Regions from separate parts of the Vibrio sp. 1978 genome, predicted to be linked through region 2. Evidence: predicted binding sites of a transcription regulator. Region 2 holds the regulator's gene; the other holds the start of a gene.

Region 1 (6,791 bases), on a different contig from region 2:
TTTGAGCCATGGTTGTAGTAGGATAGAAGAGGTGTGGTAGCACCCGTTTAGGTGCTACCGTTCAGACGTATTATTGAAATTAGTACGCTGTTGGATCAGCGACGTCGTCCGATACTTCTAATGTATTTAGTAGGTTGGTTAGCAGGCTAGACGCACCAAAACGGTAGTGACGAGCATCAACCCAGTTGTCACCTAGGATTTCGTCAGCCATTGCTAGGTATGCTGCTGCGTCTTCAGCAGTGCGCACACCACCTGCTGGTTTGAAACCAACAGTTTCTGCAACCCCCATGTCGCGAATAACTTCAAGCATCATGCGAGCGTATTCTGGTGTTGCGTTTACTGGCACTTTACCAGTTGAAGTTTTAATGAAGTCAGCACCTGCTTCAATACAGATTTGAGATGCTTTCTTGATTAGTGCTTCTTCTTTTAGTTCACCTGTTTCGATGATCACTTTAAGAAGAATGTCACCACAAGCTTCTTTACATTGCTTAACTAGTTCGAAGCCTACTTTCTCATCACCCGCCATTAGCGCTCGGTAAGGAAAAACTACGTCAACTTCGTCTGCACCGTAAGCAACCGCCGCTTTTGTTTCAGCAACTGCGATTTCAATGTCGTCGTTACCATGTGGGAAGTTCGTTACTGTTGCAATACGAACCTCTGGCGTACCTTGCTCACGAAGTGTCTTCTTAGCAATAGGAATAAAGCGAGGGTAAATACAAATTGCAGCTGTGTTGCCTACTGCTGTTTTCGCGTCATGACATAGTGAGATCACTTTTGCATCAGTGTCATCGTCATTCAACGTAGTTAGGTCCATAAGTTTAAGTGCACGTAGCGCTGCTGCTTTTAAATCGCTCATTTCTATCTCCGATCAATATTCAAAAAATTCACTACTCAGCCTTACATCACGTCTTTAACTATAATCAACAAGTCGAGACAATGTGAGTAAATGGCTAAACAGTCTATTAATGAACGGACTTGGTTCCCTGAAGACTCGGCATATACAGCGAAAATTTATCATATGCCAATTGCTATCCTTGTCACCGCACAGTACCAGTTTGGCCTATGGCACAACAATCTATGATTGCGGTGTCTTTAATATCACATCACAAAGCAAAACGCCTATTAGATCTGATATTGCAGGGCAATTCATTTGCCCATCGATTATGTAATATTCATTACGTGATTAAGAATCAAGCTTAACCACTATCCTGTGATTAATACATTATAGAGTTTCACCGCAAAACTGTAGCACCAAATAGAGCGCAAACGGTTTGTATCTCAAAATTTCCTAGCCCCTATTCCATTGACTGCGTAATACCTCGACTAAGGCAAACACCCGATGAAATTTTGGAGCCCGAAAAACGAAAAATGCCCCGCAGCAATCTCTTGCTACAGGGCATGATGTAAAACGGCGTCTATATATTAAGAACCGATTCTAATTATAGTGCTGCAAGGCTTAAGCAGAAGCCTGCAATTGTCGCTGCCATAAGGTTAGACAACGTACCTGCAAGAACTGCTTTAACACCCATGCGAGCGATGTCACTACGACGGTTTGGTGCAAGGCTACCTAGACCACCAAGTAGAATCGCGATAGAAGAAAGGTTCGCGAAACCACATAGTGCGAATGAGATGATAGCTGTTGTCTTCTCAGACATTACTTCACCAGTTGCCGCGATTACTTGAGCGTTTTCACCTAGATATGGTGTGAAGTTCAAGTAAGCAACGAATTCGTTCACTACGATTTTCTGACCGATGAATGAACCAGCTGTTACAGCTTCTGCCCATGGAACACCGATTAGGAATGCTAGTGGAGAGAACGCGTAACCTAGGATTAGCTCTAGTGTTAGTTCTGGCATGCCGAACCAACCACCGATGCCACCTAGCATACCGTTGATTAGCGCGATTAGACCAACGAATGCGATTAGCATTGCACCTACGTTAAGCGCAAGTTGTAGACCAGAAGCCGCACCGCCCGCAGCTGCGTCGATTACGTTAACTGGTTTGTCGTCACCGCCGTCCATCGCTTCTTCGATACTTTCGTGAGGCTGGTCAGTCTCTGGGTGAAGGATTTTAGCGAACAGTAGACCACCTGGTGCTGCCATGAATGATGCCGCAACTAGGTACTCTAGTGGAACACCCATAGATGCGTAACCAGCTAGTACACCACCAGCAACAGAAGCTAGACCACCACACATTACCGCGAATAGCTCTGATTGAGTCATTTTTGGAACGAATGGGCGAACAACTAGAGGTGCCTCAGTTTGACCTACGAAAATGTTAGCTGCCGCTGACATTGATTCCGCACGAGAAGTGCCTAGCGCTTTTTGTAGTGCGCCACCAAGAATCTTGATAACCCATTGCATAACGCCAATGTAGTAAAGAACTGAAATCAGTGCAGAGAAGAAGATCAGTGTAGGAAGAACACGGAATGCGAAGATGAAACCGCCGCCGCCGAATACTTCGAACATCTTGTCAGAAACAAGACCACCGAACAGGAATGATGAACCATCGTTACCGTAGTTGATAACGTTAGAAACACCTGAAGAGAAACCGTTTAGTAGATCACGGCCCCAAGGTACATACAGAACAAATGCACCTAATGCGAATTGGATAGCGAATGCGCCACCCACAGTTCTAAAGTTGATAGCTTTTCGGTTGTTAGAAAATGCCACTGCAATCGCAAGAAGCACTACCATACCGATTAGGCTCATAAACAGGCTCATAGTTTATGACTTCCTTATAAGTTATTTATTGGCGTGTTACAAAATGGAGCTATAAAGCGGGGGCAATTATACTCATGCAGAATCAATTAAAGTAATGCCAGCCTCACACTTTCCTATAAGATTCATGATTGATTCAACCAGCTTTGTGAGTTAATTCACAATAAGCAGGAAAACGTTTTCGATTTCAAACCACATCTTTAGATTTTATTCACATATCGAGAAAGCAAAATTGCTATTTTTCCACAGTTGAGAGGCAATCGATTGCTTTCGGCCGTTATGCAACTCTACGAGCTCATTAAAGACGTGAATGAGTTTGGCTGGGTGATTTGACTCCCCTTGATATCCAAGTATAGGCATATCTGGTGCGTCTGTTTCGATTACTAGGTTTTCGAGTGGTAATTTTTGAATTGCGTCGCGTGTTTTCTTGGCTCTTGGGTAGGTAATCGTTCCTCCTACACCGATAAAAAAACCTAATTTGACCCACTCCATGGCTTGCTGATAACTCCCAGAAAAAGCGTGTAGTACACCACCTCTAGGGAGATTCGCCGCTTTCACCATTTGAATGAGGCGATTGTGCGCTTTTCGGCTATGTAAAATAACTGGGAGCTCGAAGCGTCTAGCCAGCTCAAATTGAACTTCAAGTATCTTTTCTTGCAACTGTGGATCAACATCAATGGCAAAATCTAAACCACACTCTCCTATTGCCACGCACTGCTGCCCTTTTTGATTTAGATAGCCTTCTAGCTCTGTAAGGTGCTGCTCAACGTTATCTTCAAGAAAATACGGATGAAAGCCGAGCGCATAATACAAATTGGCATGTTGCTCTGCCAAAGTTTGAATACGAGCCCAGTTTTGCGGACCGACGGAAGGAATCAAAATTCTTGCGACGCCTTGCGTTTGAGCAAGCTCAAGTTGATGCGCAAAGTCATCTTGAAACACATCAAAATCAAAGTGGCAGTGCGTATCAAAGAGCTTCATCTTGACGTTTTTTATCTGTATCTTCGGGCGGGAAATCAGAAGATCGTTGGGCTTCACTCTTCTCTTCAGCTTGGTGGGCAGGGTCTTTTCGATATGGGACGCAACTGCGTTTCTGATCGGGGGTTAACCCCATTTCTTTACACCAATTGTCGTAACGCTTTAGCCCACGTTTAAACCAGTTCATATCTTATCCTTATATAAAAACGCCCTTGGCTAAGTTTATAGCCAAGGGCGTTTTAAAATCTAGTTTGCGTTAAGGCTTACCCTAACCGCGCAAATTAGTGCTCACGCGTCGCACGGAAATCAACGTCCGGGAAACGCTCTTTCGCTAAGTTTAAGTTAACGATTGTTGGAGCGATATACGTTAGGTTATCACCACCATCCAATGCTAAGTTCGCTTGATTCTTGCGTTGGAACTCATCCAGTTTCTTCGCATCACCACACTCAACCCAACGCGCAGTTGCAACGTTAATGCCTTCATAAATCGCTTCAACGTTATACTCAGACTTCAAACGAGCCACAACAACATCAAACTGAAGTACACCAACGGCACCAACGATCAGATCGTTGTTCTGTAGAGGACGGAATACCTGTACCGCACCTTCTTCTGATAGCTGAACCAAACCTTTGAGAAGCTGCTTCTGCTTTAGTGGATCTTTCAGGCGAATACGACGGAATAGTTCCGGAGCGAAGTTCGGAATACCAGAGAACTTCAATGATTCACCTTGCGTAAAGGTATCACCAATCTGAATAGTACCGTGGTTGTGTAGACCAATGATGTCACCGGCGTAAGCGTGTTCTGCACGTGCACGGTCACCAGCCATAAAGGTTACTGCATCAGAGATACTCACTTGCTTGCCAAGACGAACGTGGTTCATCTTCATACCTTGCGTGTAAGTGCCCGATACAATACGCATGAATGCGATACGGTCGCGGTGTTTTGGGTCCATGTTCGCTTGGATCTTAAATACGAAACCAGAGAACTTCTCTTCAGTCGCTTCAACTTCACGTTCAACCGCTTGACGAGTTTTCGGCGCTGGAGCCCATTCAGTTAGACCGTCTAGCATATGATCCACACCAAAGTTACCTAATGCAGTACCGAAGTAAACTGGCGTAAGCTCACCTGTTAGGAACATTTCCAAATCAAACTCAGGGCAAGCACCCATGACAAGCTCAAGCTCTTCTCGAACACTTTCCGCAAGGCCTGCACCAACTTTTTCATCAAGCTCTGGGTTATCGAGACCTTTGATGATTCGAACTTCTTGAATCTCATGACCGTGACCTGATTCGTATAAAATCGTTTCATCACGGTGAATGTGGTACACACCTTTAAATTCTTTACCACAGCCGATTGGCCATGTAATTGGCGCACACATCATGCCCAACTCGTTTTCTACCTCGTCCAATACTTCCATTGGATCACGAACGTCACGGTCAAGTTTGTTCATGAAGGTTACGATTGGCGTGTCACGCAGACGCGTTACTTCCATCAGCTTACGTGTACGATCCTCGACACCTTTCGCCGCATCGATAACCATCAAACACGAGTCTACTGCCGTTAACGTACGGTATGTATCTTCCGAGAAGTCTTCGTGTCCAGGCGTATCAAGTAGGTTTACCAGACAGTCATTGTAAGGGAACTGCATTACAGAAGTGGTTACCGAGATACCACGTTCTTTTTCCATTTCCATCCAGTCTGATTTTGCGTGCTGTGCGTTACCACGACCTTTAACCGTACCTGCTTTTTGGATCGCGTTTCCGAATAAAAGGACTTTTTCAGTAATGGTGGTTTTACCCGCATCCGGGTGAGAAATAATAGCGAACGTTCTGCGCTTAGACACTTCGCCTAAAAAAAGGGGATTTGACATTAGTTAATCTTCTAAATTACTTTCATGCTCACAAAATAGGCAAGCATATCTACTATTCGATATTGTGCGGTATTCTCGCTTATTATCGCTGTGCTAGCAAACTGGAAAGACATGAACTGAATTTACTCGGCTCACCAGCCTTTACCTGCAACTAACAAGGGAAAGCCAGCGCCACACAAAGAGATGTAAAAATTCAAAAAATTGTTATTACATATTCAAAAGCCTCGAATCCGGATACGCATTTAAAGCATAAGTGTTGATGAGGTAATTAGTAACGGCCTAAAACTAACTCAAAAATAAGTAACTCATGATAATGGCGTCTTCCTTACCATTTCCCGATTTAGCTGGGTAATAGTTGTAACGACGGTCCACTTCATTAAAACCTGCTTGCTCATAAATATGGATAGCTGGGTGATTACTTTCACGCACTTCTAACCAAGCACTCTCTGCTTTGGCTTGTTCACAGTGTTCAATAAACGCGTCCAGCAATTTTTGCCCTAGCCCTCTGCCTTGTTGAGAAGGCGCTACTGCAATATTTAATAGTGTCACTTCTCCAACAATATTCTGTCCATAGAAGTAACCAACCACTTGAGAGCCTTCCAGCATCACATGATGGCAAGCACCGCGACTGGATAAGTCACGAACCAAAGATTCGGCCCAAGGGTGAGAATGTGCTTGCTGCTCGATTTGCCAAACTTGGTCGAGGTGCTCTGCACGCATCGGCGTAATTTCAATTGTCACGCATTAGCTCCGTTAAGAGTACGAACAGATTTGTTGCCACAATGCGCGGCGCTGTTCGTTATTACCATCAATATCTTGTAATAGTGGCGAGATCAGGTGCTTTGCCTTGATGCTTTTATCAGCCTCACAGCCTGCAAACCACACCCACTCTAGCTGATGTTCACCCAGCATGGATAAGCGCTCAGGCTCTAGGTGCAGCGCATCATCAAGCGTGAGCTTAATGCTTTTTAATACGCGCTCAAACATCAATGCCGTCTCGTTTTCTGGACATATTGGCGATACCAATAGGAGTTTACATGAACTTTGCAAATCCAATAATGGCGATTGATAGCCTTCCAGTCTTTCAGGGTGTACCAGCTCCCATGTGCTGATCCCCATTTCACGTAAATACTGTTTCTCGTTAATTGACATTTTCCGTCACCTATTTGAACGAGGGCAATCCTATCAAATTATCGCGATTATACCTAAAGGACTTCAAGGA
Region 2 (6,791 bases):
CCACAGCAAGTTTTTAACGCGAACTAACAGCTCTCTCAGTTCAAAAGGTTTTGTCACATAATCGTCAGCACCCATTTCTAGGCCTACGATTTTATCAATGCTATCCGTGCGTCCTGTTACTAATATGATACCAATATCCGATTGGCTACGTAACTCACGAGTAAGCATCAGGCCGTCTTCACCAGGCAGGTTAATATCCAGCATGATCAGGTCTACATCGCCCGCTTGCAAAACTTCACGCATTTCTGCGCCACTCTCTGCTTCGCTGACTTGGTAGCCCTCATTTTGGAAATATCCCGCAAGCTTACTACGAGTTACAACATCATCTTCTACGACTAATACGTGATAGCTCATTTACACCACTTTTCTGTCTTCTTATTATCCAAGACGTATTCTATTCATAACTAGTAACATTTCTAGTCATAGATACATTAAAACGCAAGATTTAGCGTTTTTATTGATTCAAAACAAGCTTGCCCATTGCTATTAATAAACGGTCATTTTTGACCATAAAACATAACAATTATAGTTACTGCTATTCATTTTAATTGATTACACTTAGGGGATATCCCTAATTGACTTTGTGATGCATGACTTGAAGCATCATTCAGGAGCCCAAAATGCAAGAAGTGAAAGCTTTTAATGAAAAACGCGCTGAAATTTACTGGTGGTTTTCGAGCTTGTTCGCAAAAGAACTAACAGAGAAAGAATTGGAAGCCTATCACAGTGTTGAAATTCGCAGTTTTCTCGCAGGTTTAGGTGAAAATGAGTCGCTGAAACCAGCTGTTGATAGCCTAGTTGATGCATTGAATCGGTTACAAGATCGTGAAGATGCACAACTAGAGCTTGCAGCTGACTTTTGTGAACTGTTTTTGAAGACAGAAAAATACGGCGCTCTTCCTTACGCATCCATGTACATTGGTGAATCAGGTTTACTGAATGACAAGCCAGCTGAGGAAATGGAAAAGTTGATGGCTGAATTTGGCGTTCAAGTAGACGAAAACCTAAAGGAACCTGCGGATCACTTAGCCGTTGAGCTCGACTTTCTCGGGAACATGATTATCCGCTCAAACGAGCTTGAACAAGAAAAACACATGGAAGAAGCCTTCGTTAAACAAAACGACTTTATCCAGCAACAATTGATGTCTTGGTTACCTCAGTTTTCAGACAAATGTAAAAAATTCGACGAATTTGGATTTTACTCGAGTGTCGCGAAACTATTAGTTGCATTTTGTAAACTAGACAGCGCCTACCTTCTTGGTGAATAATTGCCGCCTATTTTTAGGGAGCCTGCCTATCGGGCTTCCTGTATGCCTGAAAGTGACCAATTGTAAGTAACTTGGGTATAATATTCGTTTGCCTTAACTTAGCGCAAAGACGCTTGGTTATTTAGCAGTCAAAATGTGACTTCAAATACACAAATCTCTTGCTGAAAACATTGCTAGTCAGTCCACATAGGGCTAAAATGTGAGCGCAAACGATTAAATATGATTTATATGTAAACCGCTGAAATATAGCGGTTTTTGTGTTTTCTTAACAGGTTGATGGCAATTTCTCATCAGATAGAAAAAAGATAAAATTCATCGACCGATGCTGCTACGCACCCTTTTGTCGCACTTGGATCAACCGCTGCCGAGACACTTAGCGCCAATTTTAGATTGCTAGGTGTGAAACCATTAGAGCATCAGGTACATCCAATACGACATATTTCAGTAGCTCGATACAGGACACCATTTATGGCCACGATAAAAGACGTTGCTCGCTTAGCCGGCGTTTCCACTACGACAGTTTCGCACGTTATCAATAAAACGCGTTTCGTTGCAGAAGCAACGCAAGAAAAAGTAATGAAAGCCGTTGACGAGCTGAATTACGCGCCAAGTGCCGTTGCACGCAGCCTAAAATGCAACTCAACTCGTACGATTGGCATGTTAGTAACTCAATCAACTAACCTATTTTTCTCAGAAGTGATTGATGGCGTTGAGAGCTACTGTTACCGCCAAGGCTATACTCTGATTTTATGTAACACAGGCGGGATTTACGAAAAACAACGCGATTACATTCGTATGCTGGCTGAAAAGCGCGTTGATGGCATCCTAGTGATGTGTTCTGACTTAACCGAAGAACTAAAAGAGATGCTTGACCGTCATGCGGACATTCCTAAAGTGGTCATGGATTGGGGCCCAGAGAGCTCACAAGCAGACAAGATCATGGATAACTCAGAAGAAGGTGGCTACATTGCAACCAAACATCTGATTGACAATGGCCATACGGATATCGCTTGTCTAAGCGGTCATTTTGAAAAGCTTGCTTGCCAAGAGCGCATTGCAGGTTTCCGTCGCGCAATGAGCGAAGCGAACCTAGCTGTAAATGAAGACTGGATCCTTGAAGGTAACTTTGAATGTGATACGGCCGTATTAGTTGCAGATAAAATTACCGCAATGGACAAGCGCCCGACGGCGGTATTCTGTTTTAACGACACAATGGCTCTAGGCCTAATGAGCCGCTTGCAACAAAACGGGATCAAAATTCCTGAAGATATTTCAGTGATCGGCTACGACAACATCGAGCTTGCAGAATACTTCTCTCCACCGCTAACGACTATCCACCAACCTAAACGTCGTGTTGGTAAAAATGCATTCGAAATTCTACTTGAGCGTATCAAAGATAAAGAACACGAAAAACGAATTTTCGAAATGCAACCTGAGCTTGTAATTCGAAATACTGTGAAAAAAATGAACTAAATTTTACTGTATTTAACCGTGTTAAATAAGCGCTCTACAGGGGCGCTTATTTTTTTGGAAAAATTAAGCATTCTCTAATACTTCACACCGCTCTAATAACAATTGACTAACGTTAACTCCCTGTTTTATATAAATGTAATATATATTAAGAACTCCTTTTCAAAGGCCAATTTGCACCTTTCCATATGCAAAATAGAGCATTCAATCTATCATTTTTATTGAACCAAAATCACATTTTTAACGCTAAACCGTGATGTTAATTCAATATAAGAAGTATGCTCATTGTGTCACGCACAGGGCAAACCATTCGAAAGAGTGGGACGCAAAGCCTCCGGCCTGAACCATATTACGATATGGAAGGTAGCGGGGTTACCGATGGCAAGTGTGTAAGCAATGACTTTACTCTGTAATGACATTGTTTTTACGCATGTTTGCTACTCTCTCGGACCTGACTTTTGGTGGCGTAATATTAATTACACCGAGATAACAAAACATGGATAAACCGATACTCAAAGACTCTATGAAGCTATTTGAGGCACTTGGTAATATCAAGTCGCGCTCAATGTTTGGTGGCTTCGGACTATTCGCTGATGAAACAATGTTTGCACTAGTGGTAAACAATCAGCTTCATATCAGAGCAGACCAAAAAACTTCATCTGACTTCGAGAAACAAGGGCTAAAGCCTTACGTTTATAAAAAACGTGGCTTCCCAGTCGTTACAAAGTACTACGCTATTTCCAGCGATTTATGGGAATCAAGCGAACGCTTAATCGAAGTAGCGAATCAATCATTGAAAAAGGCAAAGCTTGAGAAAGAACAGCAAGCAAGTACAAAGCCTAACCGTTTGAAAGATTTGCCTAACTTACGACTGGCTACCGAGCGCATGCTAAAAAAAGCCGGCATCGAATCCGTAGAGAAGCTTGAAGAGGAAGGTGCGCTTAACGCCTATAAAGCGATAAGAGATACGCACTCTGCAACCGTCAACATTGAGTTGCTATGGGCACTAGAAGGTGCTATCAACGGCACTCATTGGAGTGTGGTACCTCAAGCTCGCCGAGATGAGTTGATGAACGGCCTCCAATAAAAGTCGGCCTAAAAACTATCTTGTAAAACCGCAGTCTAATCTGCGGTTTTTTTGTGAAATTTTTTCGGTTTTCCTACTGTCTTATTACATATATCCCAAATTGGAATCAAAATTATGAATAAGAAACTGATATTAGGTCTCATCCTACTAGCGGCTATCGTCTTTTTAGGTATTAACTTTGGCCAGTATTTAACCTTAGAGAATGCAAAAGCCCAACAAGAAGCACTAACTACATACATCGATCAGAATTTTGTATTCTCGGCTGCGATTTACTTTTTTACCTACATTGCAATTACCGCTTTTTCTATCCCAGGAGCGGCAGTAGTCACCTTACTTGGTGCAGCCTTATTTGGTTTTTGGACAAGCTTGCTACTTGTTTCTTTCGCTAGCACTATGGGGGCAACACTGGCCTTCTTGAGCAGCCGATACTTATTGCGTGACTGGGTACAAAACAAATTCGGAAATAAACTCAACGCAATTAATCAAGGTGTTGAAAAAGACGGAGCTTTTTATCTATTTTCCTTGCGTCTAATCCCTGTATTCCCTTTCTTTCTAATCAACTTACTGATGGGCTTAACACCGATGTCTATAGGTAGATTTTATCTCACTAGCCAAATAGGTATGCTGCCAGGCACAGCCGTATATCTGAATGCAGGTACTCAATTAGCAACAATTGAAAGCCTATCGGGCATTGTTTCACCCGCAGTATTAGCGTCTTTTGCGCTATTGGGACTATTTCCAATCATCACTAAATGGGTTATGAATAAAGTAAGGCCGACACCAAGTCAGCAAAACTCGTAATTGGTGAAGTGGGTGTATTGATGAAAATATTTATCGCTAAAAACCCAGCAGAAGCACACATTGTATGTGAGCTGCTTAAAGTGGAACAAATTTACTGTGAAGTTCGTGGAGAAGGTATTTTCGGCTTAAAAGGAGAACTGCCGTTTGGTGATGATACCGATCCTTATGTGTGGCTTTTTGACACTGCACAAAAGATGAAAGCTGAAGAAATAGTAAAAACATATCGAAAACAATCCGATAGGCATGAGTATCAAGATTGGCAATGCCCAAAATGTCATGAAATAAACGAAGGGCAATTTGGTGCATGTTGGCAATGTGGATATCAACTAGGAGAGCTATAGCGGCTCTCCTATTCAGTGGATGTACTCAGTTCTAAGCACATACAGCTTGCTGTTTAATAAACTCGATGGAGTGTTGATTGAAGTCTTCTGGACGCTCTACATTGCATACATGACCACAATTCGGGATTTCTCGTAGAATGCTGAGTTTATGTGCTGCAACCATTTCTTTGACAGGTTTAATAAACATGTAATCCCTGTCGCCCATTAAGTAGAGAGTCGGAATGGGTAACTCTCGATCTTTAAAATATTTCATTAACGGATTTACATCAGCAGCAAGAATAAACCAACGTTTAAATTCTTTTTGGCAAAGCTTCTTGGCTTCGCGAATAAAAAGGTGGCGAGATTCTCGTTGGCTTCTTTGAGGCATAACAATATAAGCGAACAGTTTGTAGAGCCACATGTACGGTAGGATATGCTTACAAAAATTACCTAATTTCACTAATATCTGAGAACGAGTGTTAAGCCTTGTGACAGCACCGCCGAGCACCATCGAACGTACGCGCTCTGATGACAATTCAGCAAGGTTTCGAACAATAATAGTACCAAGCGACATACCGACAAAATGAGCGGATTGGATCTTTAAATGGTCCAATACTTTCAAAATATCTTGGGTAACTTCCGTAAAGGTATAACGACTAGCAATGAGCTCTTTAAGTAACTGATTTGACTTTCCATGACCTCTTAAATCGATCAGCAATAAGTTAAAGTGTTGCTTGTAAGCTTTAATTTGCTTGAACCAGATAGAAGAGCTACCACCAGCACCGTGCACAAATACAACCCACTCATTACTAGTAGGGTGCAAATAGGTTTTATGAAAAAGTAGCGGCTGGGTCATATTGAGTATCAAAAAGATCGTGCTATTGAGTAAAAAGCCATCCTACCACACTCCCCTTACTCAAGATAATAAAGGCACCTCATTCGGTGCCTTTCGTTACAATTTTAAGTCAAACTAACGCTGAGTGGTAAAGCTGCAAATAAGATTCTGCGGCCTTTTGCCAACAAAAGTCTTGTTGCATCGCGTGCAACTGTACTTTATTCACTTCAGGCTCGTTTTGAGCGTAGAGCAACAGTGCCCTTAGCATCGTTAACAACAATGCCTGCGGTGTCGGTTCGAAAAAAACAAACCCCGTTGCTTCAGATGGGTTTACATCATAATCGCTAACGCTGTCCTTTAAGCCACCAACACCGCGTACTATCGGTAATGTCCCATAAGCCATACTATAGATTTGGTTTAAGCCACATGGTTCAAACTCAGAAGGCATCAAGAAGAAATCAGAACCAGCTTCAACGATATGCGCAAGTTCATTGTCATACGCTTCTACAAAGGCAAATTTGCTAGAAAACTGCGCGGCAACCTCTCGTAGCTGAGCTGCAAGAACAGGGTCTCCGGTCCCAACGACAACTAGCTGAACATCGTGCTTCAAAAAATCGGCCAAAGCAGGCAACAAGTAATGAACGCCTTTCTGCTGGGTCAACCGACAAACCATACCGAACATAGCTACATTTTTTTCGGGCAAATTTAGTCGTTGTTGTAATGCTTTTTTACAAGCTTTCTTCCCTTGCGACATACTTTGCTGGTCGGCGCAGTAATTAACCGGCAAGTAGGTATCAGTTTCCGGATTCCAAGCGCTGTAATCACAACCGTTCAAAATACCAACTAAGTCCTGCGCGCGTTGCTGAAACTCCCAAGCCATGCCGTGACTGCCAAGCTCTGTTTTTAGTTCCTCTGCGTACGTAGGACTAACCGCGTTTATCTTATCTGCATTCATTACACCAGCTTTAAGCATCGTAATATGTGTTGCACTCACCGCAGCATCGGGAACG

What was found. The regulator PurR, encoded in region 2, represses purine synthesis genes. The targets are predictions, from matches to a motif close to TNANGNAAACGTTTNCNTNA.
Region 1: R8N49_RS02920 (NupC/NupG family nucleoside CNT transporter) is a predicted target of PurR. The motif match lies at 2,888-2,907, and genes of this name have one in related genera.

What each region holds. Positions count from the first base shown of each region.
Region 1 is NZ_JAWPOP010000002.1:206,233-213,023, reverse strand. It holds gene deoC (deoxyribose-phosphate aldolase) at 80-856, opposite strand; gene R8N49_RS02925 (hypothetical protein) at 947-1,081, shown strand; gene R8N49_RS02920 (NupC/NupG family nucleoside CNT transporter) at 1,440-2,723, opposite strand; gene R8N49_RS02915 (TatD family hydrolase) at 2,928-3,701, opposite strand; gene R8N49_RS02910 (DUF5363 domain-containing protein) at 3,688-3,885, opposite strand; gene prfC (peptide chain release factor 3) at 3,980-5,569, opposite strand; gene rimI (ribosomal protein S18-alanine N-acetyltransferase) at 5,855-6,310, opposite strand; gene R8N49_RS02895 (DNA polymerase III subunit psi) at 6,323-6,721, opposite strand.
Region 2 is NZ_JAWPOP010000003.1:319,407-326,197, forward strand. It holds gene torR (two-component system response regulator TorR) at 1-354, opposite strand, end outside; gene torD (molecular chaperone TorD) at 621-1,268, shown strand; gene purR (HTH-type transcriptional repressor PurR) at 1,737-2,741, shown strand; cyclic di-GMP riboswitch class I at 3,029-3,118, shown strand; gene R8N49_RS05215 (TfoX/Sxy family DNA transformation protein) at 3,235-3,825, shown strand; gene R8N49_RS05220 (TVP38/TMEM64 family protein) at 3,940-4,626, shown strand; gene R8N49_RS05225 (DUF2007 domain-containing protein) at 4,647-4,967, shown strand; gene R8N49_RS05230 (alpha/beta fold hydrolase) at 4,999-5,802, opposite strand; gene glgA (glycogen synthase GlgA) at 5,912-6,791, opposite strand, start outside.